DNA from 3 places in the Chryseobacterium fluminis genome. Region 2 is predicted to be linked to each of the others. Evidence: riboswitches for the same ligand, from Rfam matches in the RefSeq annotation. Region 2 holds a riboswitch; each other region holds the start of a gene.
What was found. Region 2 has a riboswitch for cobalamin ahead of ODZ84_RS08405 (TonB-dependent receptor plug domain-containing protein). Riboswitches for the same ligand answer to the same signal wherever they lie in the genome.
Positions count from the first base shown of each region.

Region 1: it holds a riboswitch for cobalamin, as region 2 does, so the genes downstream of both, metE (5-methyltetrahydropteroyltriglutamate--homocysteine S-methyltransferase) here and ODZ84_RS08405 (TonB-dependent receptor plug domain-containing protein) in region 2, are expected to answer to the same signal.
Region 3: it holds a riboswitch for cobalamin, as region 2 does, so the genes downstream of both, ODZ84_RS16000 (TonB-dependent receptor plug domain-containing protein) here and ODZ84_RS08405 (TonB-dependent receptor plug domain-containing protein) in region 2, are expected to answer to the same signal.

Region 1 covers NZ_CP111121.1:5,000,249-5,011,233, reverse strand. The annotation lists gene ODZ84_RS22795 (lipopolysaccharide kinase InaA family protein) at 82-843, opposite strand; gene ODZ84_RS22790 (glycosyltransferase family 9 protein) at 864-1,913, opposite strand; gene ODZ84_RS22785 (Lrp/AsnC family transcriptional regulator) at 2,893-3,354, opposite strand; cobalamin riboswitch at 3,556-3,740, shown strand; gene metE (5-methyltetrahydropteroyltriglutamate--homocysteine S-methyltransferase) at 3,914-6,220, shown strand; gene ODZ84_RS22775 (response regulator) at 7,226-10,195, shown strand; gene ODZ84_RS22770 (hypothetical protein) at 10,391-10,564, shown strand; gene ODZ84_RS22765 (helix-turn-helix transcriptional regulator) at 10,903-10,985, shown strand, end outside.
Region 2 covers NZ_CP111121.1:1,887,328-1,898,312, forward strand. The annotation lists gene ODZ84_RS08375 (DUF4136 domain-containing protein) at 1-47, shown strand, start outside; gene ODZ84_RS08380 (T9SS type A sorting domain-containing protein) at 163-972, opposite strand; gene ODZ84_RS08385 (endonuclease) at 1,342-2,880, shown strand; gene ODZ84_RS08390 (DUF2752 domain-containing protein) at 3,264-3,548, opposite strand; gene ODZ84_RS08395 (NADH:flavin oxidoreductase/NADH oxidase) at 3,573-4,619, opposite strand; gene ODZ84_RS08400 (cytidine deaminase) at 4,722-5,204, shown strand; cobalamin riboswitch at 5,262-5,439, shown strand; gene ODZ84_RS08405 (TonB-dependent receptor plug domain-containing protein) at 5,473-7,314, shown strand; gene ODZ84_RS08410 (YncE family protein) at 7,326-8,363, shown strand; gene ODZ84_RS08415 (CCA tRNA nucleotidyltransferase) at 9,385-10,806, opposite strand; gene ODZ84_RS08420 (L-threonylcarbamoyladenylate synthase) at 10,982-10,985, opposite strand, start outside.
Region 3 covers NZ_CP111121.1:3,496,927-3,507,911, reverse strand. The annotation lists gene ODZ84_RS16015 (T9SS type A sorting domain-containing protein) at 1-2,250, opposite strand, end outside; gene ODZ84_RS16010 (cell surface protein) at 2,283-3,482, opposite strand; gene ODZ84_RS16005 (YncE family protein) at 3,497-4,633, opposite strand; gene ODZ84_RS16000 (TonB-dependent receptor plug domain-containing protein) at 4,630-6,660, opposite strand; cobalamin riboswitch at 6,772-6,957, opposite strand; gene ODZ84_RS15995 (transporter) at 7,139-8,080, opposite strand; gene ODZ84_RS15990 (cytochrome-c peroxidase) at 8,091-9,134, opposite strand; gene ODZ84_RS15985 (MbnP family protein) at 9,127-9,954, opposite strand; gene ODZ84_RS15980 (hypothetical protein) at 10,127-10,495, opposite strand; gene ODZ84_RS15975 (superoxide dismutase) at 10,499-10,985, opposite strand, start outside.

The sequences.
Region 1 (10,985 bases), 1.9 Mb from region 2:
ATGAAAGTTTTTATGCAATTTCTGAAATTGATTTCATTCTATGATAATTATATTTAATAGTATAATACCGGCTGTTTCTATTTAAATCCTGATAATATATTTATAGAATTTTAAAACTTTTTTTACCTTCCTTTTAAAAAGCATTTTATTTGATGCATCACTTATTTTCTTTAGACAGTATTCTGCTGACGCTCCTGATAACAATGCATATTCCTTGCTTATTATATTCATAATTTCATTATCAAGTGTGAACCTTGCGAAATTTTTAAGTCTTTTATTTATTTCAATATGATCATAAAAATTCATTCTGTTTAAATCAACAATGTAAAAACGATAGACTCCTTCCTCTTTTCTTATTAAAAAGTTTCCTGCAGAATTATCGATAAATTCAATACCGTTTTCATGTAAAGTATACATGAGTGCTGCATATCCTTTAATAATTTCTTCTCTGTCAGGAAAATCCTTATTGGTAAGAATTTCGTTCAACATCAAGGAATTTTCAAGTTGCTCACTCATATAGTAACTTGACGTCAGACCGATAATATCATGATTTTCGATGTAGGCTATCGGGGTTGGAGTATAAAATTTTTTATCTAACAGAAATAATGCGTACTCAAAAGACCTTCTTGCCTTAGATTTTCTATAAAATTTATAAACATGTCTGTTGATTATATTATGCTGTTTGAAGGATTTAAAGTTAATTAAACGGTCACCAATTTTAAAAACTTTAATTACATTCCTATGACCATCACCTATCATCGTTCCGCCATTCTTAAATTTTCTTATTGTAAGAATAATTTCTTCATAATACCGAGAAAATTCATTTGCAAAAAATACCTTCATCTTTAATTTATTAATCTTAATTATCTCTTTTCTAGAATCATGTGAATTAACTGCATCATTTTATCAGTATCAGTATGATTGGTATTTACGGAACAACTCTTTGCATTATATGGTGCGTACTCTTCTTCAGCACTCACAGAAAATAACCCAATTGTAGGAATTCCGGTTGCACTTGCTAAGTGCATCACCCCATTATCGGCTGCGATGAAAAGAGTGACATTTTTAAGAAAACCGCTCATTTCACGAATATCCCGGCTGTAAAAATGAGGAATTGTAAAATTAAGTTTTGATATATTTTCCACAGGTAAGAGCTCAATAATATTATATTCAGAAAAATTCTTTTTTAACTTATCATAAAACTCTTCCCACCATTCTTGAGAATAGCACTTTTCACCTGTAGCATTAGTAAAAAGACAAATTGTATCTTTGCTGTTTTGGACCAAATTCTTTAATTTATCCTTTCCAGCCGAGATCTCACTTTGATCCAAATTTAAATATAAGTCAGGAATCGTTGTTGTAATTTCGTCAAACCCCAGTTTTGATAAATAATCTCTCAGATTATATATCGAATTTTTGGCTAAATGCCTGTAGTCAGAATATTTCACATTTAATGCTTCATTAAAATCACCAAAAACTTTATGTTGGGAGCGCGCAAACAATGTTGATAATCTTCCTGACGAAGATCCTGTTGCTGAGTTAATAACAAGATCATATTTTCTGGTTTTTAATAAAGCCCAGCCCTTTAAATATTGAAATAAGTTACTGAAAGGTTTTTTAGGAAGCTGGATAATCCTATCGATATAAGTGTAGTTTTTAAAAATCGAAGGTGCTATATTACCTTTTACAAAAAGATCAATTTTACTATCCGGAAAAAGAGAATGAACCTCACAAATTAAAGGTGTGATAATTAATAGATTTCCTAAGCGGTGGTTAGGTCTGGTAATCAATACTTTTCTTACAATCAAATCTTTTTTATTGCCTGTTACCGGCTGTGATTTCCCGACATTTTTTGTAAGACGTTTCATTACAGACCTTCTAACGGCATTAATATCTTTTTTAGAAATTTTCATGTATATAAATTAATTTACCCAATTTAAAGAATAAATATAGGCTTTTAATCCAAATTAATTTGTTTTTTTGGATTACAAACATTATAATACATAACATTCTTTAATATCCCTCATTGATTTTTAACTAGGGAACTATTTTCATTAATATATACTTAATAAATTTCTCTACGCCAACTGGCTCGTTTTGAAATTTTAATTGCTGTTGCATAAGGCCCTGACTAAATGTCAATTCTAGCAAATTGTTTTTTAACACTAAGCGATATAAACCGTTGTTGTTTAAAATTTAGTAATTCTGTAGGCGAGCCAAAGTATAAAACTTTTTATTAAATAAAAAATTGCTTAATATTTAATGGAATCTTTGATTCCGCACAGAATTACATTGTTATCAGTATTTTTTATTTTCTTACCGAATCCATATTCCATTTCGCATTTAATTCCATCGCCATTTAAATGGAATCAAATATTATTCTTTTTTCGATTAACATATTTTTCTTGTAGAATTTTAGTTCAATCCTGATAATCAAAAAATTCCTTTTTTTTCATTAAAATCAAATTTAGTTTTCCAATATTTTTCTATTAGAACATATTATAAGTGTAGGTATTTTTCTTTTTATATAAGGATTAAATGTAGTTTCGCCACTACAATTTATATAGAACTAGTATATGATAAACAAATATTTCACCAGTATTCCATTTTTTAACATCTTATATTTAATATGGTCCTGATTATTTTTTTCTCCTGTGTAATTTCTATTCAATCCCTGATTATTTAGACCATTGAACGCAATTCTATTTTTATAGTAAATACTTTTTCTTGAGATTTTTATTGTAAAAGTATTTGCTGGAAGTGATAAAAAATATTCTATTATGCCGATATACCGAGTGAAACTTAAAAAGCCGCGTTTAGCAAATCAACAATCCAAATCTATTTTTTGATCATTCTTTGAAACTTGTTTCAATATATTACTACCTGAAGATATCACATATTCAGACCATGTGAATTTTTCACTTCGGCCATAACAAATGTACTGTGTGTACTTCCAATAGCATCTACACAACCTAATGTATTGAATACAAAGTCCTGATAGTGTTTCATATCTTTAGCCTGCACTTTTAAAAAGAAGTCATAATCACCCGAAATATTGTAGCATTCTACTATTTCATCAATTTTCAAAATTTGCTTTACAAAATCATTTCCAACAGATTTATCATGAATTTTTAATTTGATTTGACAAAGAACCGTAAAACCACGGTTAAGCTTCTCAGCATTGAGAATAGCAGCATATTTCTTTATATATCCTTCATTTTCCAGCCTTTTTACTCTCTCAAAAGCAGGAGATAAGGAAAGACTGATTTCTCTCGCGAGCTCTTTAACTGTTAATTTAGCATTGTTCTGTAACAGCTTAAGCAGCTTAAGATCTTTGTCATCAATATTTTCCACAGTATATTTTTCTTTAAAAAGTAAAACCCATCCAAATATACAGTAATTATTTCTGTATAGTGACAATATATAAAGTATTTTTTTTCTATTTAGTTAAACACTACCCTATTTTTATTCTTTATATTTATTTTTGTCCCAAAATATAATCTAAGTAACAACAGCAATGTTATCGATTATTTTAAGTTGTTAGTTCTTTATATACTTCATCAAACGGTAAAAGGTTTTACTTAAGGTAAATTAATAGGGAATCGTGTGGAAATCACGAGCTGTCGCGCAACTGTAAGTAACACACCAGAAGTTTCTGTCTTTATATATCCACTGCCAAAGCGGGAAGGATCACAGAAATTGTTACAAGTCAGGAGACCTGCCTTTACTAAATTGACAATGCTTTCGCGATCTGAAGTTTTTGGTCAGACAGATGATATATTTTTATAGTACAATTCTATGATCGGAGTTGTGCAATTTACATATGTCATTATTTTTCCGGAAATTTAATATTCGCAGGCAATACGAAGCATTCAAAGAGCTTTAAAATTAAGTTTAATTTAAAAAGCAAAAAATGCAAACACACATTCTGGGCTACCCGCGAATTGGCAGCAAAAGAGAACTCAAAAAAGCCTGTGAACAGTATTGGTCAGGCAAAATTCTTCTAGAGGAACTTCTTCAAACCGGAAGCAACCTCCGTAATCAAAACTGGAATATCCAAAAAGAAGCTGGAATTGATTTGATCCCATGTAACGATTTTTCTTATTATGATCATGTTCTGGATATGACTTTGACGGTTGGGGCTATTCCTATACGTTATCACGAAGTTATCATGAAGGAGAATAGTACGGAATTGGACCTTTACTTTGCAATGGCAAGAGGTTACCAAAAAGAAGGACTGGATATCACCGCCATGGAAATGACAAAGTGGTTTGATACGAATTACCATTATATTGTTCCGGAATTCATTAAAAATCAAAAATTCAGACTAAATTCAAATAAGATATTCAATGAATTTGCTGATGCAAAACAGGCAGGAATCATCGCTAAGCCAGTGATTATAGGGCCAATTTCCTATCTTCTTTTAGGTAAAGAAAAAGAGCCGGGATTTGATAAACTGGATCTGGCAGAAAATCTTCTACCTGTTTATATAGAAATTTTGGAAAAACTTCAGGAGCAGGAAGCTAAATGTATTCAGTTTGACGAACCGTTTTTAGTTTTGGATTTAACTGAAAAAACAAAAGAAAAATACAAATGGGTTTATGGTGAAATCAGAAAGAAATTCCCGAAGTTGAAATTCATTATTGCAACTTATTTTGACGGATTGAAAGATAATCTTTCTCTTGCTGTTTCACTTCCTGTAAATGTTCTGCACGTAGATTTAGTTAGAAACCCGAAGCAGTTGGATGAAATATTAAACACAATTCCTGAAACATTAGACCTTTCACTGGGAATTGTCGATGGAAGAAACATATGGAAAAGCGATTATGAAAAGTCACTGTATTACATCAAAAAGTGTATTGAAAAATTAGGTTCCGAAAGAGTTTTTATAGCGCCATCATGCTCTTTACTTCACTCCCCTTGTGATTTGGACTTTGAAACCAATCTAAATCCCGAAATTAAAAATTGGTTGGCTTTTGCTAAACAAAAAGTGGACGAAGTGGTAAAATTAAAGGAATTGGCAAATGAAAATCCCACCAATAAATCACTGATGGAATTTGCAGAAAATAAAGAATCCCTTTCCAGCAGAAAAATGTCTCCCTTAATTCATAATGAAGTAGTAAAGCAAAGGGTAAATGCAGTAACAGAGACAGATGCAAAAAGAAAAAATTCATTCAGACTCCGTAAAGCAGCACAGCAGAAAGTTTTACAACTACCATTATTTCCTACCACCACTATAGGTTCATTTCCGCAGACAACAGAGGTAAGAGCTTGGAGAGCCAAATTCAAAAAAGGAGAACTTACCGCACAACAATATGATGCCCTATTGAAAAAGGAAACCCAAAGAACGATCCGCTGGCAGGAGGAAATAGGAATTGACGTATTGGTTCATGGAGAATTTGAACGCAATGATATGGTTGAATATTTTGGAGAACAAATGGATGGATTTTTATTTAGCAAAAATGGGTGGGTACAAAGCTATGGAAGCCGCTGTGTAAAACCTCCTATTATTTTTGGAGATATATCACGCCCGAATCCAATGACAGTTTATTGGTCACACTATGCGCAGTCCCAGACAGAAAAGTGGGTCAAAGGAATGTTGACAGGTCCAGTAACTATTCTACAATGGTCTTTTGTCCGTAATGACCAACCTCGTTCTGAAACCTGTAAACAGATTGCTTTGGCTATTCGTGATGAAGTTGCAGACCTGGAAAAAGCAGGAATAAAAATCATTCAAATTGATGAACCAGCAATTCGTGAAGGTTTACCACTAAGAAAAAATGACTGGGAAAACTATTTGAAATGGGCGGTGGAGGCCTTCAAAATTTCATCGAGCGGAGTTGAAGATACCACCCAGATCCATACTCATATGTGCTATTCAGAATTTAACGATATTATTAAAAATATTGCTGATATGGATGCCGATGTAATTACTATAGAATGTTCCCGGTCACAAATGGAGCTACTCAATGCCTTTGCAGATTTCAAGTATCCGAATGAGATTGGTCCTGGGGTTTATGATATTCATTCACCAAGGATTCCATCAAAAGAAGAAATGATTGAACTCTTACAAAAGGCCAAAAGTGTAATTCCTGCTGATCAATTGTGGGTAAATCCTGATTGTGGATTAAAAACCAGGCATTGGGATGAAACAAAAAAAGCTTTAATTTCAATGGTGGCCGCAGCGAAAGAGTCAGCTGTTGTTTTTGAAAATAACTGATTAATTTATTACAAACCATTGATACGGGCGTTATGATATAACGCCTGTATCTGTCTTTATATGTCATTATAAGGAATATGCTCTAGTTCTCGTTTTATCAGATTTTTTTTAAAATCCAGATTTCTGTTTTCAACTAATATTTTTCAGATATCACACATAAGATTTTAAGGTAAAGTGCTTCCTGCAACAATTAAAGTGATATTGGAGGCCGTCATAAATCTATATGATGCCCACCGAATCCGGATAATACGTCAATTGCCAGCAATTCAGCCTGAATAGCTCCTGTAGAATTTATACAAATGTGTTTAATATTGGCTTTTAATTCGCAAAAAGCAAGATTATAACGGCAGCTTCCCCAATTCGGATTGCTGGAGGCTATATTTGCAGATCCTGTAACAGGAGTAATAGCTGCCCCCTAATCTACTGTGACATCACTTTAGCGAAGCCGGTAACAGCAATTACTGTCAATTCGGTATTGTCATAAATATTGCCTTTTATTCTTTTTCAATCCGGAATCATATCTACGGACGTCTGTCAGAACCATGACAACGGAGGATAAACATAAAATTATTGATCACTGAGTTCTGTACTTCCAAAAATTTTAGACAACAACTATAACCTCTTTGTAGAATGCACCCACTTCCCTGCATTACGAAACACTTATTATCTACTTGCTAATGGTATCAGCTCATCTACCCCTAAACCGCTGCCTTCACAAAAACTCCTTCAACAGTCTGGAATAAATCTGTACAAAAGATCAAAAATAAAAGTTAATGACCAGGTATCCTTTCCGAGATTTTTTCACTTAACTGTTATATAATTCAGAAACAGATTTCACAGAAAGATTGGATTTAATCACTTGATTCTTCTGGTAAAATATCAAATAATATAAAAAATAATTAAATATTACGTTTTCTTCAATATTTCCTTATATTTGATGTATATCACAATTAAATTGTTACGTTAACTACTCCCAGGAGATTACTATCATTAAACTAATTTTCAATGCCGAAAAAAACTATAAAAGATCTTCAGATGGGAGTAGTCCTTTCTTTAGTACTACTAATTGCGGGTTCTATAGCATCCTATATCAGCTTACAGAAACAGATGGATAATAGGGAAAGCCTTCTGAACAGCAAAGAATCTATAAGTTTAATAAAAGATGTTTTTAACACTTTGTTAGATGCTGAAACCGCAAGCCGGGGATTTCAGCTTACAGGTCAGGAAAGTTTTCTCGAGCCGTTCAATAAAAGTACAAAAAGATATCCCAGGTTTATTTCTAATATAAATTCGTTGAATCTTAAAGATAAAAATCAAATCAAGCTTCTAAACGAACTTATGCATACTTCTCAAATGATGATGGACCGAGATGTCTTGCTCATTGAGAAGCGTAGAAAGGGCATATTAATGACCCCAAAAGAACTTGAACATAATAAAGCCGATATGGACAAATGTCGTATGCTGGTTCAGGAATTTGTAAAATATGGGGAAATTCAGCTTGCTGTAAAAAATCAGGATCTAGACAGATCTTCTATGTGGACCGTTCTGTTTATTATTTTCTCTTTCATTGCAGCCATTGCCGTGATCGTTTTCTTTTATATAAAATTGAAATCAGATCTTATTCGGATACATAGATTAGAAAAAGATCTTGTATATACTAAAGAAATGCTGGAGCAGACAAATTCCGTAGCACAGGTTGGAGGCTGGGAAGCAAACATGAAGACTGGCAACCTCTTCTGGTCCCAGACTACCAGAGACATCCATAAAATAAAAAATAATTTCCAGCCTGATTTTGAAAATACAGTCGATTTCTATAAAAAAGAAAGCGGTGACAGAATGAAACATCTCTTCAATAGAGCCGTAACTGAAGGGATTTCTTTTGATGAAGAACTCCGGCTTGTGCGTGCTGACGGCGTTACGATCTGGGTAAGGGTGAAAGGGTTTCCTGAATTTGAAGATGGGGTCTGCACAAGGGTTTTCGGTATCATCCAAGATATTGATGCCTTCAAAAAAATGTTTCTGGAAGTTACCAGGAAGGAAGCCATGATGCAGTCCTTTGTAACCGACGTGCCTATTCCACTGGCCATGTTTGACAGAGATCTCGAGTATGTTTCTGTAAGCACCAAATGGAAAAAGGAATTCAATATGAATGATGTGGATCTTATTGGAAATAATCTGTTCATCATATCTCCTGATATTCCTGAAGAAAGAAAAGAGATTTATAATAATGCTCTTCTGGGAAAAACATATATAAATGAAGACTTTGCTTTGAAAGTGAGAGGTAAAGAAGAAATTCAACATTACGACCTTAGAGTTGGACCATGGTACCTCACAGAAGATGAAATAGGAGGTGTAATTATTTCTGCACAGAATATTACAAATGCCGTACATGTAAATGAGGAATTGAAAAATGCTAAGGAAACAGCAGATATGGCAAGCAAGGCAAAATCAGAGTTTCTGGCCAATATGAGCCATGAAATTCGAACTCCTTTGAATGGAGTCATAGGGTTTTCGGATCTACTCCTTAGGACTCCGCTGGATGAAATACAGATGCAATATCTGAAATATATCAATGAATCTGGGGAGAACCTGCTCAACATCATTAGCGATATATTGGATTTTTCTAAAATAGAATCCGGAAAAATGGAGCTTCTGATTGAAAAAAGCGACCTTTATGATATGCTGAACCAGGTTATTAATGCAATTCTCTATCAGTCACAGAAAAAAGATATTGAGCTTCTTCTGAATATTGAGCCGGGGCTTCCAAAAACGATTCTTATTGATGAATCAAGATTAAAACAAATCCTGATCAACCTTCTGGGTAATGCTGTGAAATTTACAGAAAAGGGGGAGATCGAACTGAAAGTGGAAAAGCTACATATGGATGAGAAAAATATTTCCCTGCGTTTCTCTGTAAGAGATACGGGAATAGGTATTCCTGTTGAAAAACAGAAGGATATTTTTAATGCTTTTACTCAGGAAAACAGTTCAATCAGTAAAAGATATGGCGGAACAGGTCTTGGCCTAACCATCTCAAACAATATCCTCATTTATATGGGAAGCCATCTATCTCTGACAAGCGCACCGGAAAAAGGTTCCGTATTTTTCTTTGATATTGAGATTCCTTACGAAATTTCTGAATTGAGGGATGATGATCTTATGACTGCCAAGAAAGCTCTGGTAGTTGATGATAATGAAAACAACAGGATTATTCTCCAGCATATGCTTGCCTATAAGAATATAGAATGCACACTGGCTGCCAATGGAATGGAAGCTCTGGAGATTCTGTTTAAAGGAGAGCTGTTTGATGTGATCCTGATGGATTATCACATGCCGGTAATGTCCGGATTGGAAACAATCAATAAAATCAGGGAGCTGTTTGACCAGCGAAAAGTCAATCCTCCTACTATGATACTGTCTTCTTCTTCGGAAGATTTAGATGTCATTGCGTCAATTCGTGAAAAAGAAAATGCACATTTGCTGTTAAAACCTATCAAATCCGATGATTTGTATAAGATTCTGAGAAGATTAGCTCAAAATACTGAATTAAAATTAAATCGTCATCGGTCTGAAAAGGATTCTTACTCATTTGCTCAGGAAATTCAGGTCCTTTTAGTGGATGATAATCCGGTAAATATGGTTCTCAATAATAAAATGATGAAATCCCTTGCTTCCGATGCACAATTAACAGAAGCTGTCAATGGCTTGGAAGCTTTGGGAGCGTGCCGTGAAAAACAATTTTCTATTATTCTTATGGATGTTCAGATGCCGGTAATGAACGGTATAGAAGCAACACAACAGATCCGTATGCTGCCTGGATACGAACTTACCCCCATCATAGGCGTTACTGCCGGAAATGTATTGGGCGAAAAAGAAAAATGCCTGGAATCCGGCATGACTGATTTCCTACCAAAACCTCTCAGGCAGACAGATCTTACGGAAATGCTTAAAAAACATATTGGCGTTAATGTTTAATAACAAAAATGTCGATACCGGTTATGCTCACGAGCAAGCAGAAATAAAGTTGGAAAATACATCGATATGGAATATGCTGCACGAACAGATTGGGAGTGATGACGATTTCTAAGAAGTATTTCTCAATCTGCTTATCCAGAAACTTGTGAAGGCAAAAAATATAGAAAAAGCTACTGAAAAAAAAATATTGTATAAATGAAAATCATTCCTCACAAACTAAAAGGTACAGCAGGGAGTGAAAAACTTTTTAAACTTTCGCAGTGTGCTCTGAAATTGGACAAAATGACGGAAAATGAAATGGACTTTGATTCGATAGATAATGAAATATACCCGGGAATAAAAATAGGATTAGAAATAGTTAAAATTTGAAGAAGCGTAATTATAAATTAATTACTTTATCTAAATACCTGATAAAGTAAACCGCGATAATTTTATATAGAGAGTTTGTTTAAAATTTTTACAGAAAGAGTGTTCATAAAATCCCTCTGAGAGCAGTCCAAAATAAAGACAAGGAAGCTACTTATGAGAAAAATCTACAGTTAAAAAACTTCTTCCTAATAGAGAGTTTAACTAATAAAAAATTATCCTATGGAAATTAAGTATTTAGGAGCTGTAATAGGAAAAGAATTGTTTATATTCGTTAACTGTTTGAAAAAACGGAAGTCTTCAATGCTATTATTACTATTTTTAAGAAAATGAATTTCAATATGATTGACGAATACTTAAAAGAGATACACATCGGCAGTCTCATAAAGCAGGCAGCGCTTGAGAAAGAGATAGATTTAGATAG
Region 2 (10,985 bases):
AAATCATGGCGGAGATCATGAAAAACTATCCTCCACAGAGAAAGTAAGATTAAGTCAATTAATAGATAAAGAAGTCAATGCAAATTTTGTGTTGACTTTTTGCTTTATGATAGAAAAGACTGTGATCTATGATCACAGTCTTTTCGGGTAAATTTAAAAAAACTATTTCCTGATTATTTGTGAAGACTTTGTTGATCCGTCTTTATAATATAGTGTTAAAAAATAGGCTCCTGTTTTGAGATCGCCCACCGGCAATTGATTTTCAGGTTTTCCGACAGTTCTGATAACTCTGCCTGTTGCATCATGAAGGGTCACTGAATTGATGTTTTTAATATCAGAAATATGGAGTACATCATGGAATGGATTAGGATATATTTTAGGATCCGGCGTTATCATATCATCCGTTCCTAAGTTCGGAATCGGTTCCCATACTGCATCGTCCCAATAATGCCCGGCAAATGATGTTCCAGGATTACGGATGGCGAGTCTCGCTCCGTCAGGAACTGTTATCGGTACCGTGAAAGTTCTTTCCGAAGAAGCATCATAAGAGCTGTTCAGAATGGTAATCGGCTGCAGTACCACAAAAGTCGAGGCATCGGCAGGATCTGTGATGTAACCGAACTCCAGGAAACCTCCGCCTGAATTGGCTTTCGCCTTAAACCTGAACTGGTGTGTACCGGCACTGATATTGGAAATTCTGGGCATAATGACGACGGAAACTTTTCCGCTCCCGTAACCGGTCTGATAGATCTGGCTGCTGCCTGAAGCGGGCTGCGTGCTTGAGATAATCTGGCTGGCGCCATTCAGTACCAACCTTTCCCAACAGGTCGGAACAATACTTTCAGGTGCACTATAAGTATCGAAATTTTCTGAAAAGCTGTCAACGATATTACACTGCGCCTTTAATCCGTAAGTTGTGCAGAAATAACTCAATAGGGGAAGTCCGACTGCTAAATATAAATTTTTAATCATTCTAAATAAAAATAATAATAGCGAAAATAATCATTTTCATTATTACATTCAATTTATTTTTTCATGATTTTTACCCATTAAATAAAAATTAATTTTCAGTTTACTGTTGATTAATATAATCATATACTATTTCGGATTATTTTTAACAATACAAATCAATACACCATTACCTAAAATGCTCTTCCATAAATTCTTTTTGCCTGGGATCACAGTCTTAATGGTTTAAAATTATGTAATGATATCATATGGCGCTTTCCAGTGAAGAATGAGCAATGGAACTTTACTATAATTCATTGCATAATGAAATTTAACAATTCCGTAATTTTTTATTCATTAATTTGTACTATTCTTACCAAAATTTATATTGATATGAAAAAAATACTATTCATTTGTGCTTTTGCAGGTCTGGCGAATGCGCAGGCTCCGGCGGGATATTATAATTCTGCGAACGGTCTTACGGGAGCATCCCTTAAAACAGCTTTAAGTACGATCATTTCCAGTGGTCACCAGGATAAAGGCTACAGTGGACTCTGGACCGGTTATAAAACAACAGATATCGATAAGACTTATGAAAACGACGGTTCTATCCTGGATATTTATTCGGAAAAGCCGTCCGGAACCGATCCTTATAAATATAACCCGGGGACCAACCAGTGCGGAACGTATTCTGTGGAAGGAAACTGCTATAACCGTGAACATATTGTTCCGCAAAGCTTCTTCAACGAGTCATCACCCATGGTTTCAGATATTCATTTTATCAGGGCTACCGACGGAAAAGTAAACGGAATGAGATCTAATTATCCGTTCGGAAAGGTGGGAACGGCAACTTTCACTTCTAAAAACGGCTCTAAACTGGGGAATTCGGCTTCTTCAGGATATGGAGGAACTGTATTTGAACCGATAGATGAATTTAAAGGCGATGTGGCAAGGATGATCTTTTACTTTGTAACCCGTTATCAAAGTAAGCTTTCTTCTTTCTCGACAGGAAATATGCTGGGAAGTTCTGCTTTTCCGGGACTGCAAACCTGGGAACTGAATGTTCTTCTGGCCTGGCATGCCCAGGACCCTGTTTCTCAGGCTGAAATCAACAGGAACAATGCTTCTTATACCTATCAGGGAAACAGGAATCCATTTATTGACAACCCGGGTTATGTGAACCAGATCTGGGGCGGAAGTTCAGGGGGAACGACACCCAATCCGGGAACTCCAAGTTCGGGAACGAACTGTATTAATGAGTCTTTTGAAACCATTCCGGCAGCGAGTGCCGCTTCGTATGTAACAAGAACCTGGTCTAACGGGGGAGTCAGCTGGACGGCGACCGATGCAAGAACAGACCAGACCATTTCCGCAAAAGCGATTACCATACGAAACGGTTCTCTCTCTTCCAGCAGTTCTGCCAATGGAATTGGTTCATTAACCGTTACGACTCAATTGAAATTTTCAGGAAGCAACGGAACGCTTAACGTGAAAGTAAACGGAACAACCGTGGGAATGGTTCCCTACAATACGAATGTGACCACTACAACCCTAAGCAATATCAATATCTCCGGAAATGTAGTGGTGAGTTTGGAGAATACCTCATCAGGCAACAGGGTGGCTGTTGATAATGTAAGCTGGACCTGTTATTCCGGGACATCCAGACAAAGTCAGATCTTTTCTTCGGAACTGATTCCGGATCAAAGAGAGTTGCAGGTGTATCCGAATCCTGTTGCCAGTAATGAAATTTTTATAAAAGGAGAAACTCAGCATATCAAAAAAGCGGAGATCTACAACCTTCAGGGGAAAGTGATGCAGACCATCGATCAGCCTTTTAAAAACAGCAGAAATTCAATAAGAATGAAACCCCTTGAACAGGGCGTCTACCTATTGAAACTGGATGGTTCAGCGCTGAAGTTTATTGTAAAATAATACATTGTACCAAATTAATGTTAAAGCCCTTCTTTCACTCGAATGAAGGGCTTTTATTTATTCTTAATTTCAACGAATGTAAGTAATCAGCATTGCCTTTGGTTTTACCTGTGACAGAAAATCCCGCCCGGATTTTTAATGAAACCCCACTATTGCCAATGCTTTTCAAAATGTTGAAAAGAAAATCATGATCCCAGCCCGGATCGCAGCATTTGTCTGAGCTCATTTTCCTGATTTCGGCGAGCCTGTGGCTCGCCGAAATCAGGAAAATAGCGAGTGCGGAGAGCCGGAAAAAGCTCCAAAAAAAATTAAACAGATTATGGCATCATAAAAAAAGACCACTTTCGTGATCTTTAGAATGTATTTCGATAGCAATTCTGAAATTAATGAACAGCGTGTTTACAGACGTAAGAGACGATCATCACAACAATATTGATCATGATCAGAATAACTAAAAGATTTCCATATTTCCTTTTCCTGTCTATAAAGCTTATTCCCAATATAAAAAAGAATAAGAGAAGCGTATATACTGCGGGATACAGATGAAAAGCTTCTGTAAACCTTCCCTGAAAAACCATAACGATTGCTCTTTGGGATCCGCATCCCAGACATTCTATTCCAAAGGTCTTTTTTATGGGACAGGGCAGCATAAAGTCTTCCATTTTCATGATCTGTCAGAAATTGATGAGAAGTTAAATTTTAGCTCTTAAATACTGGTGAGGGAAAAAACAGTCTTCCTTCGTTTCAAAGGATCCCTGAACCGCAATATAAGGATTTCTCAAAATTTCTCTTGCTATAAATATTAAATCGGCTTCTCCTTTCTGAAGGATTTCTTCTGCCTGCTCTGCCGTTTTGATGAGTCCAACCGCTCCCGTTTTTACTTCTGCCTGGTTTCTGACCTGTGAAGCCAGCGGTACCTGATATCCGTCGAAAACCGGAATTTTCACACCGTGGATATTTCCTCCGCTTGAAACATCTACGAGATCTACATGATGGTTTTTTAAAATCTTAGCCAGTTCTGCACTGCTTTCGATATCCCAGCCGTTTTCAGCATACTCGGTTCCCGAAATCCTTACAAACAGGGCTACATTGTCATTCAGTTCTTCATTCACAGCATCTACGACTTCTAATAAAAACCTGATTCTGTTTTCAAAGCTTCCGCCATATTCATCTGTTCTGATGTTGGAAAGCGGTGATAAAAACTGATGGAGCAGATATCCGTGTGCCCCGTGGATTTCGATGACATCAAAACCTGCTTTAACTGCCCTTCTGGCGGCCATTTTAAAATGCTGAACCTGCGCTCTGATTTCTTCAGCCGTAAGAGCATGCGGAATTCTTTCTGTGGGATGGTAAGGAATAGGGCTTGGTGCCACCGTTTCCCAGCCTTCTTCAACCGGAATCTGAATATTATTCCACGTCGAACCTTTTCTTCCGGCGTGTGCCAGCTGGATTCCGATTTTACTGTCCGAATTCTGGTGTACAAATTCGACAATTTTCTGCAGTTTCTCTGCCTGCTCATCTGTCCAGATTCCCATACAGTGATTGGTAATTCTGCCTTTGGGTTCTACGCCTGTAGCTTCTACAATAAGCAAACCCGTTCCGCCCTGAGACCTGCTTCCGTAATGAACAAAATGGAAGTCATTGGCCAGACCGTTTTCACATGAATACATACACATCGGAGACATTACCCAACGGTTTTTCAACTCTACATTTCTGAATTGTATTGGAGTATATAACATTTTTTAACTGAATATTTTTTGTTAAAATCCTGTAGCATAAAATAATATTGCCTACCTTATTTAAAATAGGTATTTTTACGCCCCTTTTTTAATCCACAATATATGAAAAAAGAAGCTCAAATCAGTTACGAACACTTTAAGAATAGCAGCGAACTAAGTGATGTTGAAAAAAAATTATTCGATAGAGCAAAGCAGGCCCGCGAAAATGCTTATGCCCCTTACTCCAACTTTCTCGTAGGCTGCTCTGTCCTTCTTGAAAACGGAGAAATCTATTCGGGTAACAATCAGGAAAATGCCGCCTATCCTTCAGGGTTATGTGCAGAAAGGACAACCTTATTCTGGGTAGCAGCGAATTTTCCGGATGTAAAAGTAAAGAAGATCTTCATTGTAGGCGGCCCCAAGGAATCTGACGAAAAAAATCCGCCTATTCCTCCTTGTGGAGCATGCAGGCAAAGTCTGATAGAGTATGAAACCAAGCAGAACGAAAATATTGATCTGTATTTCTCCAGCATGAATGATGAGGTGGTAAAAGTACATTCTATCAAAGATCTGCTGCCGTTTTATTTTGATGCAACGTTTTTATAGGCTTAAAGTCTGATCAAGAAGTACTGATTAAACATATTGCAACTCGGGTTAAAAACTTATCTTTGCAAAAATTTTGGTTTCCAGGATATTGGAAATAATAGGGAATTGGGTGAAACTCCCAAACTGTCCCCGCAACTGTAAATCGCAAAAAGAATTTTCTACAGTAAACCACTGTGTCAACGGGAAGGTGTAGAATAGCGAAAGTCAGGAGACCTGCCAAAAAGAATGATAACTTAAATAAATTGCTTTCGGAGGAAAAGTGAAAATAATGGATATAAAAAGGTCTTTACTGCTTATTTTTTCATCGTATGGAAGTTTTCTTTGTGCCCAGGAGAAAACCGTTGATACCATTTATGTTTTCGACAGCCAGATGAGCAGGGTTAAACTTTTTCATAAAGTAAATACCCTCACCCCAAAAGATATAGAGAAAAATTCTACCAGTCTTTCTGATCTCTTACGCTATCAGTCTTCTATTTACATCAAAGAGAACGGACGGGGAGCGGTGTCATCACCCTCTTTCAGAGGAAGTACGGCTCAGCAGACTGCTTTTGTCTGGAATGGGATTAATATCAACTCTACGTTTTTAGGTCAGGCAGACGTTAATAATACTTCATTATTCGGATATGATCAGTTGGAGGTAAAAGCGGGTGGCGGAAGTGTGATTTACGGAAGTGGTGCTATCGGAGGAAGTATTCATCTGAACAATACGCTGGATTTTAATAAAGGATTTCACGGAAGTCTTTTCTCTGAGGTGGCTTCATTTGATACCTACAACAATTTTTTAAAGGCTTCTTTCAGTAATGACCGGTTCAGTTTTAAGGTTTCCGGTAACTATTCCATCAGCCAGAATGAGTATGCGGTTCCGGAATCTAAAGTGACGGAAGAAGGCTACATCAACAGAAACGGAAGGTACTACAATACTGGATTTAATACCGGAGTGTCTTATAAAATTACCAAACATCAGACGCTATCCTGGCAGAGCCAGCTATTTGATGCTTCGCAGCACTACCCTATTTTTCTTAAGAATGACTCCAAGACCAAATATAAAGCGCAGACGTTAAGAAGTTTATTATCCTGGGATATTAATAAATCTCATTTTTCAAATAGTTTAAAAGCAGCGTATACAGAAGATAATTTCCAGTATTTCGGAGATATTGATAAGCTTAAAAGCAGTGGTGCTGAAGGGAAAAACTATATTTTTAAAAATGATCTCAATTATTTCATCACCTCAAAGATCAATGTCAATGTGATCGGGGAATTTCAGGTAAATAAAGCTGAAGGCTATGAATCCGGAATTAAGGACGTGAGCAGAAATATCGGTTCCCTGGCCGGCTTGTTAAGATATTTCCCAACCCGGGATCTTCGTTTTGAAGCAGGAATCAAGAAGGATTTTGTGGAAGATATCAGCGCCCCTATCTTATATTCCTTTGCCGGAAAATGGGATGCCCTAGCATGGTATCATGTAGGGGTCAACATGTCCCGGAATTTCAGATATCCCTCATTTAATGATCTCTACTGGCAGCCCGGCGGGAACCTGGATCTACGGCCGGAAACTTCTGTCCAGGCGGATATGGATCATGAGTTCACATTCGGAAATTTTAAATTAGTGGTTAGCCCGTATTATATGTACGTTAAAGATCTTATCAGTTGGCTTCCTACTCCATATGGCTATTGGTCGGCTTTTAATGTAAGAAGAGCGGAATCTTACGGTGTGGAATCTCAGTTCAGCTATCATTACAACTTCGGAAAACATGCACTGATATTGAATGCCGGCTATACTTACTCAAAATCAATCGATAAAGACACCGGCATGCAGAGAATGTATGTTCCGCTTCATAAAGCTGTCGGAAATATCGATTATCACTATGGCTTTTTAAAAATATATGCCCAGGGCGTTTTTAACGGACTTACCTATACCACGAGTGATGAAAAAAGAAGTGATGCGCTGGATCCTTATTTTATTTTAAATGCAGGGATTTCCGGAACTCTTTCAAAAAAATACACTCTTGGTTTTAAAGTGAATAATATAACAGATACGGTTTATGAAACCGTGGCATTCTATTCTATGCCCAAAAGAAATTACAGTATTTTTGCAACAATAAATTTTTAAATTTAAATAATATGAAATTAACTAGACTTTTAACTCTGGTAGCAGCATTCGCATTGCTTTTCAACATCTCCTGTAACAGCGAAAGCGAGTTTACACAGGAATTATTTTATGGTAACGGATATTTGATTTCCAATGAAGGTGCTTTTCCTGCGCCGAATGCTGATATAACGTATATTTCCGGAGATTTCAGTGCTAAGCAGGATAATATTTACTCTCTTAATAACAATACCAGTCTGGGAAGCGTTTTACAGAGTGTAGGATTTAACGGAGGTGCGGCTTATCTTGTGATGAACGGGTCGAATAAAATCCAGGTGGTAGACCGTTATACTTTTAAGAAATACGGTGAGATTACTGAACAGATCGACAATCCCCGTTATTCAGCTTTTGCCAATAATTTCCTGTATGTAACGAATGACAAATACGGTGGGGATAAATACGTAAGCATCTACAATGCTGCCAACAATGCTTTTGTAAAGAAAATTTCTTTCACTGATAATGTGGAGAGAATTGTACAGGCCGGCGGGAATATCTTTGTACAGAATGCTTCATTCGGTTTCGGAAACAAGATCAGTCTGATCAACACTTCCACCAATGAGCTTCAGTCTACGATCACTGTTCCAAACGGAGATATTACGAAGACCATTGCCGTAAATAATAACGTTTATGTGATTGCTCAGGGAACTGCAGATTCTTATATCTATCAGATTTCAAGCTCAGGAAACATCGTGAATACCAAGACTTTAACAGGAATTGCCAATGCAACTAATCTTGAAATCTACGGTGACAGATACTACTTCACAGCAGGAAAAAATGTGTACGCTATGAGCATGAATGCGACAGCCGCTCCTACAACACCACTTTTTACAGTACCTGACAGTGTGGACCAGTATTCTGCGTTATATGGATTTAATGTAATCAACGGAAGAATTTTCACTTCTGATGCCAATGGATTTACTCAGGACAGTAAAATCAGCGTATATTCACTAACCGGATCTCTACTTACCTCATTTACAGCCGGAAAAGGAGCAAACGGATTCTACATCAACTAAAAATAACACCTACCTGGTATTAAAATATTTTATTTTTCATCCTGTGTGTTTGGTCGGGCGGTTTCTTTGAAACCGCCCGACTTTATTTTCTTATCAAAGTTTTTAACAATGATGTTGTTTAAACTTATTCAGGAAGATAGAGCTCCGAGAAAATTAGCAATTTTGGATTGCAATGTAAAAGACTAACAATCTGGAACTCATAGCAAAGATAAAATAGAAAAATGGATTTTACCATCTAAGCAGAGGGAAAAGAGGATTTTCTACTAAGTTGACTTGGTAAAAATAATTCAGATCATTATAAACGGCTGAAAACTGGCTGCCAGTGGCAGAAACTTTCGTTAGAGGTCTATTTCAGGAAAAAAAATAATGCAGAATTAGTGTGCTTCAGAAGAAAATCAAAAGATTTTTAACAAGACTTCAGTGTACTTCTTCTGCGCAAAGTATATTACTTAAATTAACTTATGTGTTTAGAAATCTGGGATTTTCTTTGTGGTTTGCTACAGGCAACCACACGAAGGGATTCGTGCGGTAGCAGTGTGGTAGCGGTGTGTTGTACTTACTGTCTCACACTTAAGTACACTTTAGAAAGTTTTAAAAAAAACCGAAAAATTAAGTTCACATCAGGTGAAAATCAAAGATTTTCAAAAAACTTCAGTGTACTTCTTTTGCGTAAAGTATATTACTTTAATTAATTTAAGTGTTTAAAATCTTTCAGATCTACTTTGTGATAATAGAAAAGTTTAAACAGCTTTAATGTCAATTCGAAGGTTACCATGAACCACCAAATTGGAAATCTGAAATAAGCGGATAAAAGAGTAAAATTATCAACCAATGACTGATCTTTTATCGCTTTTTGAACTTCAAAGTATACCGCAAAAAACGGAATAACCCATCCAAAAAGTGAAAACGCAATCAGATACAGTATCCAATTACGTTTTTTAATGATATTATATTTCCAAATGACGATATTCAAGATGACAATAATCGACAAAATGATACAGTCAAATAGCCCGAAAATTATTTAAGCGGGTGTTAATCCTAATTTTTCAGCCTCAGCAATCACAAAATTGCGGGCCTCTTCACTGTCGTTTCCAATCTCGCCTTCAAGAATCGCTTCTTTTACTTTTTCCTTTAAAATTCCGATTTCACGACCTGGTTTGAGATTAAACATCTCCATGATTTCTTCTCCGGAAATGGGCGGCTGGAAGTTTCTTACCTGATCTTTTTCTTCCACCTCCTTTATTTTTACCGCAACATATTCAAAATTCTTTTTAAACTTCTCCTGTTTCCTGGAATTTTTGGTCGTAATATCCGCTTTACAAAGGGTAAATAGATCTTCCAGATTTTCTCCTGCGTCAAACAACAATCTTCTCAACGCAGCGTCAGACGCATCATCGGTAATTAAAGCTATAGGCCGGGATGAAAGCTTTACCATTTTCTGGACATACTTCATATCCGGTCCCAATGGTAATTTCAGTCTCTGAAATAATGTTTTCACCATTTTCGAACCTAGAAACTCATGTCCGTGGAAGGTCCATCCTGTTCCTTCTACAAATTTTTTGGTCGGTGCTTTTCCGATATCGTGAAGCAGTGCAGACCAGCGAAGCCACAGATTATCTGTATTTTCGGAGATATTATCAACCACTTCCAGCGTATGATAAAAGTTATCTTTATGGGTTTGTCCTTCTACTTCTTCTACCCCTTTCAGATCAATCAGTTCCGGAATAATTAATTTCATTAAACCCGTCTGTTCCATCAGCCGTAGGCCTACGGAAGGTTTGGCAGAAAGCATGATTTTGTTAAATTCCACCATCACTCTTTCCATAGAAACAATTTTGATTCGCTCTGCTTCCTGTTGTATGGCTTCCAGTGATTTTTCTTCTACTGTAAAATTTAATGTTGATGCAAAACGAACCGCCCTCATCATTCTCAACGGATCATCAGAATAGGTTTGAGCAGGCTCCAAAGGGGTTCTTAAGACCGCATTCTCAAGGTCTCCAATTCCGTTAAACGGATCGATTAATTCTCCGAAATTACCTTTATTTAAGGAGATTGCCATTGCATTCACCGTAAAATCCCTCCTTTTCTGATCATCTTCGATAGTTCCGCCTTCAACTTCAGGCTTCCGGCTGTTTTCGGTATAACTCTCCTTCCTTGCCCCTACGAATTCAAGCTCCAGATCCTTATATTTGATCATTGCTGTGCCGTAGGTTTTGAACACCGAAACTTTCATTTTCGGATCAATTTCATGCCCTACCTGTTGAGCCAGTTCAATCCCACTCTGTTCGGTCACAAAATCAATATCCGCAGAAGCTTTTCTTTTCATTAATAAATCCCGGACAAAGCCCCCGACAATATAAACAGACTGCTTATTTTTGTCTGCAACTTCAGAAATGAGTTTGAAAAGTTTTAGATTTTTATTTTGATTTAAGTTGATGAACATTTTTTAAATAGATGTTAGATATTAAATGCTAGATATCAGATTTAAAACTACCTGTTTTAACTGTTTACCAATATCTAATGTAAAACCACTAAGAAATCGGGTTTTAAGTATACAAACTGAATTCCCGACTTCTTAATGGCTCCTTATTTTGCAAAGATAATTAAAATCTTTTCTTTTAT
Region 3 (10,985 bases), 1.6 Mb from region 2:
CTGATAAACTGCTTTATCAGTCGTAGCACGTAAGATGTACATCCCTTTCGGAAGTGCACTTACATTGATTTGTCCATTGTTATACTGAACGTTAATCAATTTTCCGGAAATATCATAAAGCGTAATATTTTTAACCTGTTCCTGAGTTTTGATATATAAAATATCAGTAACAGGATTAGGATACACTGCGAATTCCAATTTCTTAACCTCAGCAGTAGCCAGGACTGAAGCAGTAGCATTAACAACCAGTGTTTTTTCAACGATTTTTCCGTTTGAGTTAAAGCTGATCACGATATCGGAGGTTCCGTTTGCAACAGGAGTCAGGACCAGCTCTTCATTAGCATTAACAGAAGCGGTTACCACAGCAGGATTTGAGTTGGACTTCACCGATTTAAGAATTGCAGCAGATAAATTATCCGAATCAGAAACAATTGTCTTAAGATCAATGGATGTAGCAGTGCCAACGTTTACCTGAGAAGGGAAAGTATTGCTTACTACCGGTGCGCTGTTATCGGGGAATACGGCCAACGCCGGGAACCAGTAATAGTCATTTAATATTTTTGTATTGGTCAGAACACCTGTATTGTTAAAAGTATGAATCCAGTTTTTCTGATAATGGGCTCCGTAGCCGCTTTCTGTTGTATTCAAAATTAATTCGTCAGTAGAAGGGTTTACTCTTAATCCCGCACCGTAAGGAATCTGCTTATACGTCCCTGTCTGTCCTGGAATTGCGGCAAAGTTTTCGTTAAAAGTCTTCGTTGTCACATCAAATTTTACAATCTGTGTTCCGGAAGAAAAACTGTTGATGGAATTGATCCAGTATAAAGCATTCTGCTGGCTGCTGGCCGTTAAACTTCCTGCATTCCAGGCTCCCCAGGCTCCTAAATACTTGGTCGTCGGAATAGCATATTCTGTTTTTGCAAAAGTAACCGGATTGATATTCACGATCTTCTGATCCTGGATGGCCCAGACACTTCCGTCTTTAGCCTGCACAATGGAATGGAAAGCTCCTGAAATTGTATTCACCACAGTATCCGTATTGGGATCAATGACTAAAATTCCTACGGTCTGTTTTACGGCAAAGACGTATTGCTGCGTACGGATCATATTTCCGACCTGTCCTGCATACTGACTTCCGCCCCCGGTTGTAGGAATTAAATTTCCTACCTGTAAGTGATCAATATCAAAAATATAAATTCCGTTAGACGCTCCGATATATCCCTTATGTTCATTTACGCCTACGAAAGATCTTCCGTCTCCTCCACCGATATTATTGAATCCTGCAATCTTCTGCATCGTCTGTGCATTCGCGATCACCAGCCTTCCGCCCGGAGTATATTGTGTATCTCCGCCATCAGCAGCCTGCTTTGAGATAAAATAAAACTTGTCTCCGTAAATAGTTCCGTATTGCGTTGTCGCTCCAAAAGCCTGATTGTTATTGGCATTGCTGTATACTCTGTAATTTATATTCCCATTACTGTCAATGAAATTTACAGATCCGTTTGTATGTCCGTACCATTCTTCGTTCACCATAAAATAGCCGTTGGTAAAATTGGTCGAGGCAATATAAGGTGAAACGGCTGTCATGGTTGAAGAAATAGGGAAATCTGCAAAACCGGCATTGAAGTTCCAGACATCCCAGGATCCGTTTACTAAAACACGGCTGGAAGCTCCTGCTCCGGAATATCCGAAATCAGGATCTGCAGGATCTTTTACCCAATACGCCCAATATCCGTTGGTAGCCCATCCGGATTGCCAGTGATCGTTAGCATCCGCAGCAGTATAATCATCAAAATCATAAGCTGTCGTGTTGACGATTCCGTCAACCGGATAATACGGGTACGTAACATTCCCGTTTTTGTACAGGGCATTAGCGTTGGCGCCGTTCAGGTCAAAGCCAAGTCCGCCGACTGCCGATCCGAACTGTGTTCCCTGATACAGCAGGGAGAAAAACCTGTGATCTGCTTTTGCGATAGCTTTTAACATATCTTCACCGGTAGCAGAACCGTTCCATCTGAATCCCCAAACGATGGCATCAGGATTCTTGCTGTCATTCCACTGAACAGCGAAAGCCGCCTGGTTTGTTCCGGTACCTACCCAATACTGAATATCGGAAAAATTAATAGTTGCTGCATTCTTATGGGCAGAATTCAGCTGAATATCATTCCGGGGCACGCCCTGTACTTTAATCTGCGCATGGGTGAAGAATGCGAAGAGAAAAAAGCTCATTAAAAGATAAAACTTTTTCATTTTTTTATTGATTTAAATATTGTTGTTAAATTTTAATTCAGATGTAAATCATAGGCTCCGGCTACTTCGGTAGAAACTTCACCCAGCCATCCAGCTTCCTGATTGATTCCGGTGTACACTTTTACAAAATCAATCCCCGGAAGTTTTACATACTTGCCGTTTTTGTCGACAGCCCAGGAGATATCAATATTAGATGCGTCGTCATTATTGGGTGCATTATCGGCATATCCGAAGTCATAAGATTTTCCTACCCAATACGATCCCGTTCCGCTCTGATCATAAAAATTGTTCTGAAGTTTTGTTCCCGAAAAACCGTACGAGCTATCTGTAAGCCATAACGGATAATAGCTTTGCCCATGAAAGGTATTTTTTGTTTTAAATCCTGAATTCCCTAAATTATCCTCCCATTTGATATATTCGGTATCGGTCTGCCAAAACTCATTTCCCGGAACGGGAATCTTATTTTCATTGGGTTTAAAGTAAGTGATGCTGTAATTTTTTACGGTTGTATTTTTAAAATATTCGCTGCCGGCAATTTCGTACCATTCGTCTTCATCGGGTTTTCCGTTTTTGTTTCTGTCGTAGGCTACCACTATAATTCCAGGCTCACAAGATCCCGAACGGGGCTGGCTGGTATCATTTCCCCAAAAGGCATTTCCGAGAATTTTAAAATCTTTACCGTTCATATTGGGAATGGTATGGTCAAAACCGAAAGTAACAGAGCCGCCATATCCTCCCAGCGTGATCATGGTGGAGTTTCCGCCGATTAAAGATGTTTTGGCTTTCTGAAGCATATCAACGGATGTATTTCCCGCTGTATATTCCGGAACTTCATTGATAAACTGGCCTACTGCCGGACGAAAATCTAAAACATCAGAAATATATTTGCTGTAATTTCCGGCTTCATGGCTGACAATTATTTTAGACTGGTAGGTTTTTACACCTCCGCTGCTTTCTATCTTTAATGTTAAAGGATAGGTTTTCACAACAGGACTGATGAAATCCAGCTCAGCATTCTGAGAGATCACAGAATCATTAATGCTCCAGGTAAAGGTTCCTCCCGCTTTCGGATTTATATTCAGTACTTTGAAACGGTTTATCGTATAAGATTCTTCAAGACCGGTAAAGTTTGAGGTATCTTCATCTTCTCTGTCGCTTTTGCACCCAACTACTGTTGCTACAGTAAGGGCGAGAAAAGTGGTTTTTATTACGTTAAAAGTTTTTCTTTCCATTTTTCAAATTCAGTTTATTTATACAAAAAGGTGAAATGGGCTGGGATATTTCCGCCTTCGGTTTTCCATTTAAATTGCCCGTTTTTATCAAAACAATACACAAAACCGGTGGATACATAATTTCGGGCATCCGTAATGTAAATATCTTCAGAGATTGGGTTCACAGCTATTCCGTAAGGTGTTTTTATAGCATCTACGTACTCCTGGCCAATGATCTTATTGGAAATAATTTCCTCGGTTTTTACATCAATGATTCCGAATGATTTTTTGTAGGTGTGCGTATTGTAATTAAACTCGTTCGCATAATAATAAAGTTTGTCATTCACGATTGTCATTTCGCTTACTGAAAGATGGAAATCTTTTTTGACGGTGCCTGTTGCCGCATCTATTAAGAATAAACTGGAAGGAACGGTATAATAATCTCCCCTGGACGTCACATACAAATCTCCGTAATTGTCCTTCTTCATCCGGTGAAGATTGATAGCCACATCTATTTTCTTTGTTTCCTTAAAAGTAGTAAGATCGACTACGGAAACCGTGCGGTCATAGTTCGGGAATTTATACCCTCCGGAATTGGCTACAAAAAGCTGGTTTCCCACCATCTGCATTTCTTCAGGCTGATATCCTACGACGACTTCTCTCTGAATATTCAGCGAAGCGGTATCGATTTCCACTACTTTTCCCAATGGAGCATTAGGATCTATAGAAACCGGACCTGCATAGCTTGAAGCGTAGGCTTTTCCGTTTTTAAATGTAATGTAACGGCAGTTCTGAAGATCGATCGATTTGATACGTTTCGCAGTTTTGGCGTCCATCACCTCTATTTTATTGGAAACATTCACCACTGCATACAGCTTGCTTCCGTAGATTTGGATATCGTTTCCAACGTCGCCAAGCTCTTTTACAACATTCGGATTGATTTCAGCATAGATATTCCGGTGATAGGTTCCTGTTGTATAATCGAAAAAGTCCAAAGTACATTTGTTGCTTCCCATGTTTCCTTCGTTCAGGACATAAAAACCTTTTATTGCCGTATTCTCCGGTTGGGCAAGTCCCGGAACCGTTTCTTCACGGGGAATATATTCATCCGTTCTACATGAAACCAATGAAAATAATACACCGATAAAAAGATAAAAGTTTAATTTTTTCATAATATAAAACTTACGATGAGTTTAAAATTTCTTCCGGGCATCGGATAATTCAGTACCACATCATAATATTGATTGAAAACATTATTCACCTCAACACTTGCCTTAAACTGATGCTCTCTCCACTTAATATTTTTCTGAACCGACAAATCATGCGTATACCAAGGCTGGATATAGTTGTACTGAATATTATTTTGTTGTCCGTCGTAACGCTCTCCTACATACACAAAGCTGTAATTGAAACTCCAGTCTTTGTAATCCGCCATCATCACAAAGTTTCCGCTGTGCCAAGGTGTGTAAGGAATCTGATCTCCGAAATAAGATTCGTTTCTGTCCGAAAAATCTCTTGCTCTTTGAAAAGTATAATTCATCTGAGGTTTTAACGTCACTTTCCCCAATTGAAGATCGGCCTGAACATGAACATCTGTTCCCAAGATCTCAACATTACCAAGATTCATCATAGTCCATCGGAATAAATTTCCTGTCGGAGCTGCAATGATTTTATTTTCAACTTTATTGAAATAACCATCCGCTTTAGCATAGATTAATTTTAAAAATCTTCCTGAAAATTGTTTTTCATAAGTCAAACCCAGATTATATTGATTGGTAAATTCGGGTTTCAGGGCTGTATTTCCAATAACCGTATAATAAAAATCATTAAAAGTCGGCATCCTAAAAATTCTTTTATAAAAAGCTCTTACCGTAAGATTTTTGTTTGAAAAAGGGTTATAAGACAGAAAAGCTGCAGGCGTCCATTCTCTCTTGTCGGGTGATTTTGAATTCTTTTCTACTTCTTCCGAAACAAAAGTTCCCAAAACACTTCCTAAGAATTTTAATCTTCCTAATTGATACGTCGTTGCGAAAGCTACCAAAGAAGTATATCGTTTAGGATAGGAAAAATTGACCAAATTCGCATCCAGATTATTAAACTGGAAATCTGCACTCGCACTTACATCCCAATCTTTGGTAATCGAATAAACATTGGAAGAAGAAACATAAAACTCTCGCTGAACATATATATTACGAACTGGAAAATCTGTTTCCGTAGAAAGAGTGTCTGAATAAAAAGTATAATCGTAAGCAAATTTTGCTTTAAGCTGAGTTTCAAATTTTGGAAATATTTTTTTCCTTAAACTTCCCTGAACAAAATAATTCTCGTCTCTCAAACGCTGTCCACGACTGCCGAAACGATTGTTTACAATGGCTGCGGGAATTCCCCGATCAGACAAATATCCGTATCCTCTCAACGTCCATTCTCCGTCTTTCAGTTTTCCGTTAAGCGAAGTTTCAAAACGTTTCGATTTTATATCAGAATCAAATCTTTTAGCAATAGTGTCATTGGCAACCTGTCCGTCAGGATACTTCTTTTTATACCTGAATTTGTAAATTCCGTCACTCTGCAAAAATTCAGAACTAAAGCTCGCTGAAATTTTATCAGAAATTTTCTGTTCCAGACGAAAAGAAGGATTAAAAAGATCAATCGAACTATTCTTAAATTTAACAACCAAATTTGTCTTTCTGTTTCCTTTAAAACTTGGAATTTTCGGTTGTAAGTAAATAGAACCCGAAGAACCGAAATCTTTCGCAGGTTGAAAAATTTCACTCTTTTGTCCGTTATACAACGAAATTTCCTCAAGATCATCCAACGAATACCTTCCCAAATCCACAATCCCGTTTTGTGCATTACCGATTTGGATTCCGTCGTAAAAGACACCGACATGCTGGCTTCCCATACTTCGGATATTGATGGTTTTCAAACCTCCTATTCCACCGTAATCTTTGATCTGAATTCCGGCAAAATATCGTAAGGCATCCGCAACGGACTGGCTATTCAATCGATCCAGCTGTTCACCCGATAAAACCTGTGCAGGAAGGATTTCTTTAAAATTTTTCTTTTTAATATGAACAGGAATGATCGTCTGTTCCTTTACCGTATCTTTCTTCGATTGTGAAAATATAAGGGTAGCCGTTAACACAAATACTGTGAAAACAACCTTCTGAAGTTGAGATGTAAAAAATGTTGTCACCATTAGCTCATTTAGAATAATGATGACGCCAATGGATATAAGAATACAACGACTGAGCACAGCTGTAAACTGCACAAAATCAATGATGTCCTAAGCTTTATTCCACGAAAGCGTCAAACGTTAAATCTTCTGGCAGGTCTTCTGACTTACTCCGTTTCTGAAATCCTTCCCATTAAATAACAGTGGATATCATCTTCAAAAACTTGTTTAGTGGAGCTTACAGCAGCGGGTCTGTTCCGGATTTTCACCGGATTCCCTTTTAAGCGCTTTTTACGGCTCACCAGATTGCGGCAAAGATAGAAAATAAATCATAGAATAAAAATTTAATTTAATTCTATGATTTTCAATTAAATACTTTAAAAATAAATTTTATAATTTCCCACAGATTCCACGGATTTTCACAGATGATAAGGTATATTTTTCGCTTTTTAAATTAATAATTAAAAAAATCTGTGTAATCTGTGGGAAACAAAAGCACTTTCTAAATTCCAAAATTTAAGAAAATACTAAATCGGGATCTTGCTTCAATATCTCCTCCTGCCAAATTGGAATATGCAGGAAGCATGACCTCACTTCCCAAACTGAATTTTCCGTAGGAAGCCTCAAATCCGAGCTTTCCGTATAATGCACTTCCTGCGGTATTGGGCAATGCTTCGCCAAATTGTCTGTTTGTATCGTAAACTTCTCCCTGCAAACCTATTTTGCCGGACAAAAGAGTTTTGTCACCGGACAGAATCTGATAAAATCCTGTCGTCGCATAGTTCCATTGATTTCCGAAACGGTAATCCTTTTTGTTTTCAGTTTTTATGGTATAATCTGTATTCACCAGAAGAGCCAGTTTATTTTTTTGAAATTTATAATTCAAAACCATCTGATAATCCCAACTCCCTGTTCCCAGCTGAAAACTTGGATTGACTCCCGAAACGCCTTTTTCATCAAATTTTCCCAACGGAACTTTTACCCCAAGTCCTCCATTGAACTGATGCAGATTATCTTTTGAACTGAAGAGCTGATAAATTCCCATCAGGTTCAGATCTCCGATTCCATGGATTGTAAGATCTCCCTGCGTGGTCTGCTTTTCATGAAAATGAAACGGCAGGCTTCCATACATACTCAGTTTTTGCGTCAAGGGAATTTTACCCCAAAGCTGAATGGTATTAAAATATTGGTCCTGCGTCAAATCTTTTACAAATAGGTTTTCTTTTGCCTTATAATGCTGGGCAAAATATTTAATCCCGATAAACTGAGGATTGAGTAACGATTCAAAACCGGACGACCCGTTGCCTGCGGCACATCCGCAGGCATCACAATCCTCAAAAAGCATGGGATTAGAAACCGCAGGAATATAGAGACTGTCAATGATAATTTCAGCCTGACTTACATGAAATAATGTCAGGCTTATGATTAAAAATATCTTCTTCATGTTCAATAAATTATTCCGCAAATTTTGGATCATTAATAAAGTTCTTGTCAGACAACGTTTTCAAAAAGGTAATAATGAATTGTTTTTCCTGGGCATTCATCGCAATTCCGACATGTCCGTTTTGCGTTAGCTGAGAATCAAGATTAGGATTATCTTCAACGTTATCCGAGTAAAAATCAAGCACCGCTTTTAACGTATAGAACCTTCCGTCATGCATGTAGGGTGCCGTATATTCCACATTTCGCAGACCTGGAACCCGGAATTTCATCCAATCACTTTGGTCGAGTGTTACGCGGTAACGTCCGGCATCTTTGAACTGCATATTGTAATACATCCCGGTATTTCTGAAACTTTCATCCGAAAAAAGGGGTCCGCTGTGACAGGAGGCACATTTCTGCTGAAACAAACCCATTCCCTGAGCTTCTTCTGAGGTAAAATTTTCTTTTCCCTGTTTTACACGGTCATATTTAGCATCTGCAGAAATCATCGTCGCCATAAATTGTGATAATGCTTTCAGTATTCTTTCGCCTGTAATATTTTCGTCTCCATATGCAGATCTGAATAATTTTTTATACTTAGAATCTGTCTTAAGCTTTGAAATTACTTCGGGCATTGAACTATCCATTTCATCTTCGTTGGTTATGGGAATGACCGGCTGTTCATTTAAATTGTGAATAACTCCATCCCACATGTACCGTTTTAGAAAAGCCATATTCTGGATCGCCGGCGCATTTCGTATTCCGGTCCTGTCGTCCACTCCATGACTGACCGTATGTCCGTGATGGGTAAATGCATTTTCCTGAATATGACAAAATCCACATGAAATGGTATTATTTCGTGAAAGTTTTCCTTCATAGAATAGTTTTCTTCCCAGTTCCACCCCATTTTTGGTTATGGGATTACCTGACTGATCGAAAGTCATTTCCGGAAAGTATGACGGAAAGGACAGGTTGTAGATCTCATCTTTTTCCAATGGCTCCATCACCTCCTCTGAACATGCCACAAAATTTAAAAGAGAAAGCAGGAGTACTCCTGTTTTATATATTTTAATCATTGTGTACATGGTCTACGGTAAACATTTTTGTCAGATTATCGGTAACCTTGACCAAATGCTGGCCGGATCCCATCATCATGTCGTTTGCTGAGGTTAGGAACAGCAAATTTCCCCCACTCAAATATTGATTAAAATCTGCAAGAATATGAATAGAAGGGGTAATATTGCTGGTCACCCTTGCCGTGGACGGGAGATTTAAGGTAATTTCCCTGTAAAGGTCCGGTGTTCCGTTGGCTGTAACATTCCCCATATTTCCGGTATGATTCATAAATTCCGTACCGGGAGAATTTGTTCCGTATTTCCCTTCCAGCTTTACAAAAATGTAACCGGCCGCCCAGGACCATGACATTCCTTTGGCTTTAGCCTTATTCCAGAATTCGGCCTGTCCGTCGTGCCCCAGGAGATAAGCGTTCTGACTGATGCCCAATCCGAATTTTATTTTTTTATAATTGTTTTTCGGAATTTCTTTTAGATTGAGATAGATAATTCCGGCTACGGCATCTGCCTGGTCTACGATGAAGGCACCTTTATCGGGATTATTTTCATTGTATTTGAACTCATTTCCTTTTTCATCGATCAGACTGATGTTACTGATCACATATTTCAGTGCAGAAAACTGATGTTTTTGTCCCTGCGAAGAGGTTTGTGTAGTTTGATTCAGAACAATATCTCCAAGATTATTGAATCCGTTTTCAAATTTAAGCTGAAGATTTCCGGGAGTTTCATTCGCGAAGTCTTCCCTGTCACTATTACGACAAGAGGTCAAAGCGAAAAAAGTGAAGGCAATATAAAGTAATGATAAAAATTTATAAATTTTCATTGTTGATTTTTTAGTGATATGTATAATGAGGTGCCCCCATCGCGATAGGGATGGTAGCGGTTATCCTTTTTTGGATTCTGACAGAGGAAGAATCTGAAAAAGATATGAGCGGACAGCCCGACCCGGGTGCTGGAAAAGCCGGGAGAGGGGATCGCCCTAACGATAAAATATCCTAAAAAACCGGTGGCCGGAAAATATTTTTCAGAAACAGAAAGGAATAATCTGTTTTATACGTGAATTTAAAATCGGCGAGAAAGGATTTCTCTGTAACCTGAATTTCCGTATTGTCGGGCAGAACATAAACATCCAGTAATTTCTGTCCCGGATTTTTTGTTTTATTTACAGGTGAAGGATCTGTATCATGGGTTTTTGCAATTTCTTTGCTGACATAACATTTTCCATTACAATGAAGGTCAGGATTGTTTTTGTTGATACATAACACTTGTGAAATATACTCATAATTTACAGCATATTCCACCAGCGGTACCAGAGGCCTGAATACCACAAATAAGGTGAGGAATATGCTGCAAATAAAGTTCATGAATTATTTTTTGCTGGTAGCTTCTTCGTATCTTCTGCTGATCTCCTTCCAGTTGGTAACGTTCCAGATCGCCGTTAAATAATCTGCTCTCTTATTCTGATATTTCAGATAATAGGCATGTTCCCATACATCGATCCCGAAGATAGGCGTTCCTTTTTCTTCTACCACGTCCATTAAAGGATTGTCCTGGTTAGGTGTGGAAGAAACGAATAATTTTCCGCTTTTATCTACCGAAAGCCATGCCCAGCCTGAACCAAACCGGTCGGCTCCCGCTTTGCTCATTTTCTCCTTAAATGCATCCATACTTCCAAAAGAGGCGTTAATGGCTTTTGTCAGTTTTTCAGAGGGCTTTGTATTTTTCTCAGGAGTAAGAACGGTCCAGAATAATTCGTGGTTGTAATGCCCTCCCGCGTTGTTTCTTACAGCCGCCGGCAGCTTCGAAGCATTCGACATGATCTGGAACAGGGTCTGCTTTTCCTGTGGAGTTCCT